DNA from 2 places in the Pseudomonas sp. B22129 genome. Region 1 is predicted to be linked to the other one. Evidence: predicted binding sites of a transcription regulator. Region 1 holds the regulator's gene; the other holds the start of a gene.
The links. The regulator FliA, encoded in region 1, starts transcription of late flagellar genes. The targets are predictions, from matches to a motif close to CTAAAGTTTNNNNNNNNNNNGCCGNTAA.
Positions count from the first base shown of each region.

Region 1 (4,209 bases):
CAGCTGGTCGAGCAGGGATTCAAATTCTGCGTCGGTAATGTCTTCGCTGGTCGGCGCAGCAACCGGCGCACGCGGCGCTTCAGCTTCGGCCTTGACCGCGCTGAGGGAGTTGAGCAGCTGTTCGAACTCGCTGTCGGTCACATCCGGCTCGGCTTCCACCACCGGCGCGGGGGCTGCAACGGCAACCGGCGTCGAGGTGTCGGCGGGTTCTGCCAGGCGCGCCAGGGCGGCCAGCAGTTCCGGGGTAGCCGCGGTGATCGGGGCACGTTCGCGCACTTCGCTGAACATGCCGTTGACTGCATCCAGTGCTTCGAGAATCACGTCCATCAATTCCGAATCAACGTGGCGCTCACCCTTGCGCAGGATGTCGAACACGTTCTCGGCGATGTGGCAGCACTCCACCAGCTCATGGAGCTGGAGGAAGCCGGCGCCCCCTTTTACAGTGTGAAAACCGCGAAAAATTGCATTGAGCAGGTTCGCATCATCCGGTCGGCTTTCCAGCTCGACCAGTTGCTCGGACAACTGCTCTAAAATTTCGCCGGCCTCTACAAGGAAATCCTGAAGGATTTCTTCATCGGCGCCGAAGCTCATGTGGGTGCTCCTTAGAAGCCTAAACTGGACAACAAATCGTCTACGTCGTCTTGCCCGGATACAACGTCTTCACGTTTATCGGCATGAATCTGCGGACCTTCACCCTTGGCGAGATGTTTTTTTGGATCTTTTTCCGAGAGGATCGCCGCGCGGTCATGTTCAATACCGGCAAAACGATCGACCTGGCCAGCCATGAGCACCAGTTTGAGCAAATTGCTTTCCACTTCGGTGACCAGTTGGGTCACGCGTTTGATCACCTGACCGGTGAGGTCCTGGTAATCCTGGGCCAGCAGAATGTCGTTGAGGTTGCTGGAAACCGTGCGGTTTTCCTGCTCGCTGCGCGACAGAAAACTGTCGACCCGACGCGCCAGCTCACGAAACTCTTCAGCGCCCACTTCCCGACGCATGAAGCGGCCCCAGTCAACACTCAGGGCCTGGGCTTCGTTGGCCATACCGTTGACCAGCGGCGTGGCGTTTTCCACCAGGTCCATGGTGCGGTTGGCCGCCGCTTCAGTCAGCCTGACCACATAGGACAGGCGTTCGGTCGCGTCGGTGATTTGCGAAATCTCTTCGGCCTGGGGCATATGCGGGTCAATCTGGAAATTGACGATCGCACTGTGCAGCTCGCGTGTGAGCTTGCCCACTTCCTGATACAGGCCGCGGTCACGGGTCTGGTTGAGCTCATGGATCAACTGCACCGCGTCGCCGAACTGGCCTTTTTCAAGGCTTTCAACCAACTGGTGAGCATGCTTTTTCAGGGTCGACTCAAAGTCTCCCTGTGACGTTTCGTTATGCTCCATAGCGCCCCCGTGGCAGCATCAATGACCGATGCGTTCGAAGATTTTTTCGATCTTCTCTTTCAGTGCCAGCGCCGTGAACGGCTTGACCACGTAACCGTTGACCCCGGCTTGGGCGGCTTCAATGATCTGTTCACGCTTGGCTTCAGCGGTCACCATCAGCACAGGCAGGCTGCGCAGCTTTTCATCCGCACGCACGTGGCGCAGCAGGTCGATACCGGTCATGCCCGGCATGTTCCAGTCGGTTACCAGAAAGTCGATGCTCCCGCTGTTGAGGATCGGAATCGCCGTAATGCCGTCATCCGCCTCGACCGTGTTGGTGAACCCAAGGTCACGCAACAGGTTTTTTATGATCCGCCGCATCGTTGAGAAGTCATCAACGATGAGGATTTTCATGTTCTTGTCCAATTCGACCTCCAAGCAGTCTTAAACGCGCCCAGCACCTGGACGCGCCATTTCAATCAACAGGCGTTACACAAAAAGGACTGCCCAGGGCACCACGGAACTGATCCGCGAAAACGTGAAGCCTTCGCGGTAGCGTCTGCAGTGTCCCCACACTGCCTGTCAGCGCGCGCGCCACTCTCCCAATCGTCCCCGCAAGCGGGCTGCGCACTGGCTATGCAGCTGGCTGACACGCGATTCGCTGACCCCCAGGACCTCACCGATTTCCTTGAGGTTCAGCTCTTCGTCGTAGTACAGCGCCAGCACCAGTCGCTCACGCTCCGGCAAATTGGCAATCGCCTCCGCCAACGCCCCCTGGAAACGTTCATCTTCCAGGTCGCGCGACGGTTCGAGATGTGCACTCGCGCCGTCCTCGTGCAGCCCTTCGTGTTCGCCGTCCTGCAACAGGTCGTCGAAACTGAACAGGCGGCTGCCCAAGGTATCGTTCAAAATCCCGTAGTAATCGTCGAGACTCAATTGGAGTTCGGCCGCAACTTCATGATCTTTAGCGTCACGGCCGGTTTTTGCTTCAATTGCGCGAATCGCGTCACTGACCATTCGCGTGTTGCGGTGTACCGAACGCGGCGCCCAATCCCCTTTACGCACTTCATCGAGCATCGCGCCACGGATGCGGATACCCGCATATGTCTCGAAACTCGCACCCTTGCTCGCGTCGTATTTGGTCGACACTTCGAGCAGGCCGATCATGCCGGCCTGGATCAGGTCTTCCACCTGCACGCTGGCGGGCAGGCGTGCCAGCAAGTGATAGGCAATGCGCTTGACCAGGGGCGCATAGCGCTCGATCAGTTCGCCCTGGCTGTCACGTGCCGACTTTTTGTAAAGGTTGTAGCCGCTGGATGTCATAGCACCGGTCCTGCGCTCGTCTGATGCACCAAACGCTCGACGAAAAACTCCAGATGCCCCCGCGGGTTGGCAGGCAACGGCCAGGTATCGACCTTCTGGGCAATGGCCTTGAACGCCAGTGCGCACTTCGAACGAGGGAACGCTTCATAGACCGCACGCTGCTTTTGCACGGCCTTGCGCACACACTCGTCATACGGAACTGCGCCGACGTATTGTAAGGCGACATCGAGGAAGCGATCCGTGACCTTGGTCAACTTGGCGAACAGGTTGCGCCCTTCCTGCGGGCTTTGGGCCATGTTGGCCAGCACACGGAAGCGGTTCATGCCGTAGTCACGGTTAAGCAGTTTGATCAGGGCGTAAGCGTCGGTGATCGAGGTGGGTTCATCGCACACCACCAGCAACACTTCCTGCGCCGCGCGCACGAAGCTGACCACGGACTCGCCGATCCCGGCGGCGGTGTCGATCACCAGCACGTCGAGGTTGTCGCCGATATCGCTGAATGCCTGAATCAGGCCGGCATGCTGCGCCGGGCTCAGGTGCACCATGCTCTGGGTGCCCGACGCCGCCGGCACGATGCGAATGCCGCCTGGCCCCTGCAGCAGCACATCGCGCAGCTCACAGCGGCCTTCGATCACATCGGCGAGGGTGTGTTTGGGTGTCAGCCCCAGCAAAACGTCGACGTTCGCCAACCCCAGGTCAGCATCCAGCAGCATGACGCGACGGCCAAGCTCTGCCAGGGCCAGGGACAAATTCACTGACACGTTAGTTTTCCCGACGCCACCTTTGCCGCCGGTCACCGCGATCACCTGTACGGGATGCATGCTGCCCATTTTATTTCTTTACCTTGTCTTGCTTAGACGCAGGCTACATGGCTTGGCCGCGTGAATCGCTTGCAGACCATCGATGTAGATACTTTTCACGGTGTTCACTGCCCTCAACCGACCCGTTTTGCCGGGTTGTGGTAAAGGTCCGCGAACATGTCAGCCATCGCTTCCTCGCTAGGCTCTTCTTGCATTTGCACACTGACGGCACGGCTGACCAACTGATGACGGCGCGGCAGATGCAGATCATCCGGAATCCGCGGGCCGTCAGTCAGGTAAGCAACCGGTAATTCATGGCTGATCGCCAGGCTCAACACTTCACCCAGGCTCGCGGTTTCGTCGAGCTTGGTCAGGATGCAACCGGCCAGGCCGCAGCGCTTGTAGCTGTGGTACGCAGCGGTAAGAACCTGTTTCTGGCTAGTGGTTGCAAGCACCAGGTAATTCTTTGATTTGATGCCACGCCCGGCCAGGCTTTCCAGTTGCATGCGCAAGGCCGGGTCGCTGGCTTGCAGGCCGGCGGTATCGATCAGCACCACGCGTTTGCGCAGCAGCGGGTCGAGGGCATTGGCCAGGGACTGGCCCGGGTCGACGTGGGTCACCGGCACGTTGAGGATACGGCCCAGGGTCTTGAGCTGTTCCTGAGCGCCGATGCGGTAGCTGTCCATGCTCACCAGCGCGATATTCTGCGCGCCGTA
Region 1 covers NZ_CP162592.1:3,330,321-3,334,529, reverse strand. Annotated here, with positions in the region: gene AB4P94_RS15355 (chemotaxis protein CheA) at 1-591, opposite strand, end outside; gene AB4P94_RS15350 (protein phosphatase CheZ) at 603-1,391, opposite strand; gene AB4P94_RS15345 (chemotaxis response regulator CheY) at 1,410-1,784, opposite strand; gene fliA (RNA polymerase sigma factor FliA) at 1,953-2,693, opposite strand; gene fleN (flagellar synthesis regulator FleN) at 2,690-3,523, opposite strand; gene flhF (flagellar biosynthesis protein FlhF) at 3,628-4,209, opposite strand, start outside.

Region 2 (4,209 bases), 1.7 Mb from region 1:
CCAACTGCGTGCTGCCCATGGTGCCCATGCACAGCGCCGCGAAGGCAAACAGCCCGACTTCCACCGCGTAGGTGCCGCCAATCGGCAGGCCCAGGCGCCACAGCTCGCGCAAATACTGGGTGTTGAGGTGCAGCAGACCCTTGCCGAGCGGGTAGGCTGCGTAAGCCCGGTGAATGCGGATGTACCACCACAGCGCCAGTGCCATGCAGTTGGCGACAATGGCGGTCACCAGGCCGATGCCCATCAGCCCCAGTTTCGGCAGGCCGAACATGCCCTCGATCAACGCATGGTTGAGCAGGTAGTTGAGCACCGTGCCGCACAGGCTGATCACCATCACCGGGGTCGCTTTGCCGATGGCGCTGGTAAAGCCGCGCAAGGCCATGAAGCTCAGGTAGCCGGGGAGGGCGAAGGGCAGGATTGTCAGAAATTGCCCCGCCGCGTGCACGTTGGTTTCGGTCTGGCCGAACATCAGCAGTACTGGCTTGAGGTTCCACATCAGCAACGCCGCCGCCAGCGCCATCAACCACGCCAGCCAAAGCCCGGCCTGGGTCAGGCGGGTTGCGCCTTCGATATCGCCCGCGCCGTGGCGGATGGCCACAAGGGTGCCCACCGCCGCAATCACCCCGATGCAGAAAATCGCCACAAACGAATAGCTCGCTGCGCCCAGCCCGCCGCCGGCCAAGGCCTCGGGGCTCAGACGAGCCATCATCAGGGTGTCAGTCAGCACCATCAGCATGTGCGCCAACTGTGAGGCAATCAACGGCCCCGACAGCCGCAGAATGGCCCAGAGTTCGGTACGTGCCGGATGTTGCATGATCATCACGCTCGGAAAGTCAGAGGGTTGAGGGAGGGTTGATTCTCGGCGCTTCGGGCGCCTTCCACAAAAGGATAAAAGCGATCATCCGCATGACTAAAACTCATGTATAGCGATTCTGGTAGGGTGAGGCATTGCGCTGTAGGATCTTTCCTTATGACCCGTCGTCTTCCCCCGCTTTATGCCCTGCGCGCCTTTGAGGCAGCCTCCCGCCACAACTCATTCACTCGGGCGGCGGACGAGTTGTCGATCACTCAAAGTGCCGTCAGCCGGCATATCCGCACCCTTGAAGAACATTTTGCCTGCCGCCTGTTCCAGCGCAGCGGGCGCAGCCTGCAACTCACTGAAGCGGCGCGTCTGCTATTGCCCGGCGTGCGCGAAGGTTTCGCGGCGTTGGAACGCGCCTGTCATACCCTGAATGCCGAAGACGACATCTTGCGCATGAAGGCACCGTCCACCCTGACCATGCGCTGGCTGCTGGCGCGGATCAGCCGCTTCCGCGCCTTGCAGCCGGGTAATGAGGTGCAACTGACCAGCGCGTGGATGAGCGTGGATGAAGTCGACTTCAACCAGGAACCTTTCGACTGCGCGGTGCTGTTGAGCTACGGGCATTTTCCGGCAGATTGGGAGGCGTGCTACCTATTCCCCGAGCTGCTGATTCCGGTGGGCGCGCCGAACCTGCTCAATGATGGCCCGTGGGACGTGAACCGTCTGGCGGCTGCCGAGCTGCTGCACCCCACGCCCGACCGCCGCGACTGGCGCAACTGGCTGGAGCGCATGGGGCTGTCGTCCCAGGTTTCCCTCAAGGGCGGGCAGGTGTTCGACACGCTGGAGTTGGGCATGATCGCCGCCGCGCGGGGGTATGGTGTGTCGATGGGGGACCTGCTGATGGTGGCCGAAGACGTCGCCCAGGGGCGGTTGAGCCTGCCTTGGCCGACGGCAGTGGCGAGCCGGGAAAACTACTACCTGGTGTGGCCGAAAACCCGCCCCGGCGGCGAGCGCTTGCGCCGCCTGGCGGAGTTTCTTCAGGGTGAAGTCAACGCCATGGAACTGCCTCGGGTTGAACGCCTGGATTGATCGCTCGTGCAATCGTTTGCGCGATACCCCTGTGAATCGCTCAAGTATTGGCCGTGCCCGCCGAAGAAGGTGTGTTGGAACCCCCCGCGTTTCAACGTTTCCAACCCGATAATTTGCCGAGCAACGCTAAGAGATCAGGATGATCCTGGCCTCGGCCAGGAGCTTCTATGTCTCAACCTCGCGCTCGGATCGCGTCCCAGTTAGGCCTTGCCTTGGCCGTGATTCTGGCTGTCGTCATCAGCGGCAGCACTGTCTTCGCCCTGCGTTCTCTCGACTCCGCCAACCTCGACACCCGCGAGGAGCACCTGGCCAGCGAAGCACGCCTGCTCGCCGACCAACTCAACACCTTCCACAGCACCTTGCGCGAAAGTACCCAGCGTTTGAGCGGGCTGTTTGAAAAGCGCTTCGGCGCCGGCTTGAGCGTGCACGCGGACCAGCCAGTGACCGTGGCCGGTGTACAGACCCCGAGCCTTTACCTGGGCGAGCAGGTGCTGAACAACAACTTCGATGAAGTGGACGAGTTCAAGCAAATGTCCGGCGGCGTGGCCACGGTGTTCGTGCGCAGCGGCGAAGATTTCATCCGCATCAGCACCTCGCTGACCAAGCAAGACGGCAACCGCGCTATCGGCACCGTGCTCGACCACCAGCACCCGGCCTACCAGCGCTTGCTGGCCGGCCAGAGTTATGTGGGCCGCGCGGTATTGTTCGACCGTTCCTACATGACCCAATACAGCCCGGTGCGCGATGCCGGCGGCAAAGTCATTGCCGTGTTGTTTATCGGTTTTGATTACACCGACGAGCAGAAGGCCCAGTTCGATAACCTCAAGCGCTTCCGTATCGGCCAGACCGGCTCCCTGGCGTTGCTGGATGAACAGAAGCACTGGCTGGTGCCACCGGCGGGCGTGCAGGCGCTGGATCAGGCGGTTCCGGTGATGCTCGACCTCGCGAAAAAGCCGGGCGAAGGCCGCTTCTGGAGCGACAAGAACGAAGATTTCTACAGCGTCTCGGTGCCGTTTGAAGGTGGCCCGTGGGCAGTGGTGGCGAGCATGCCGAAATCGGAAATCCGCGCCGTGACCTGGGCCGTCGGTATTCGCCTGGTGATTGGCAGCGTGCTGGCGATGTTATTGGCAGTGGGCGCAGCGGTCTGGCTACTGCGCAGTAAATTGCAGCCCCTGAGTGATCTGGTGCGTCAGGCCGAAGCCTTGGGCGCGGGGGATTTGAGCGCGCGCTTGAACGTGTCCAGCCACGACGAAATCGGCCAGTTGGCGGGCAGCTTCAACCAGATGGGCGAAGCGCTGTCGACCATGGTTTCGCACATTCGCAAGGCGGCCGAAGAGGTCAACAGCCGCGCGCAGGCGCTGTCCGGTTTATCCGGGGGCGCCTATGAAGGCATGGAGCAGCAGTCCGGCGAGATCACCAGCATGGCGGGCGCAGTGGAAGAGTTCAGCGCCACGTCGCTGAACATCGCCGACAACATGGGCAACACCGAACGGCTTGCACAGGAAAATGCGCAGCAGACGCGCATCGGCCGCACCTCGATGCAAGAGGCGTCGTCGTCCCTGGAGCATATCGCCACTGCGCTGAACAGCACGGCTACAGTGATCAACACCCTGGGTCAGCGTTCCCAGGAAATCGGCGGGATTGTCGGGGTGATCACCTCGATTGCCGAGCAGACCAACCTGTTGGCGCTCAACGCCGCCATCGAGGCTGCCCGCGCCGGTGAGCAGGGGCGTGGGTTTGCCGTGGTGGCCGACGAAGTGCGCAACCTGGCATCACGCACCCGTCAGGCCACCGATGAAATTTCAGTGATGATCCAGAGCATCCAGCAGGAAACCGGCAACGCCATCAGCACCATGGAACACGGTAACGTGCTGATGCAGGAAGGCCTGTCGCGCAACGCCGACGTGGCCTCGGCCCTGGCGCGCATCGACGAGCAAAGCCGCTCCGCCGGCCAGCAGTTTGCCGCGATTACCACCGCCACGCAGGAGCAGAGCAGCACGGCGAACGTACTCAGCAGCAACCTGCAAAGCATTGCGCTGGCCAACAGCGAGCAGCGCGAAGTGGTCTCGAACCTGGCGATCACCGCCAAGGAACTGGAAACCCTGGCGGCGGGCCTGCGCCATGAAGTGGACCGCTTCCGCTAAGGCTTGGCGTCGCCCAGGCCGGGGTCCACGCGCTTGCCGATATCTTTGAGACGCGCCAGTTGATCCACCATGCCTGGCGCTTCGTCGAGGCTGCTGACGAAGGTCCACAGGTACGTCATGACCGCGTAAACGTGGCCGGCTTTCACGGCGGGCGACAGTGCCAACTGGCTGATC
Region 2 covers NZ_CP162592.1:1,636,550-1,640,758, forward strand. Annotated here, with positions in the region: gene AB4P94_RS07355 (NorM family multidrug efflux MATE transporter) at 1-820, opposite strand, end outside; gene AB4P94_RS07360 (LysR substrate-binding domain-containing protein) at 971-1,891, shown strand; gene AB4P94_RS07365 (methyl-accepting chemotaxis protein) at 2,059-4,035, shown strand; gene AB4P94_RS07370 (ABC transporter six-transmembrane domain-containing protein) at 4,032-4,209, opposite strand, start outside.
Region 2: the regulator FliA is predicted to act here: its motif matches at 1,931-1,958, upstream of AB4P94_RS07365 (methyl-accepting chemotaxis protein).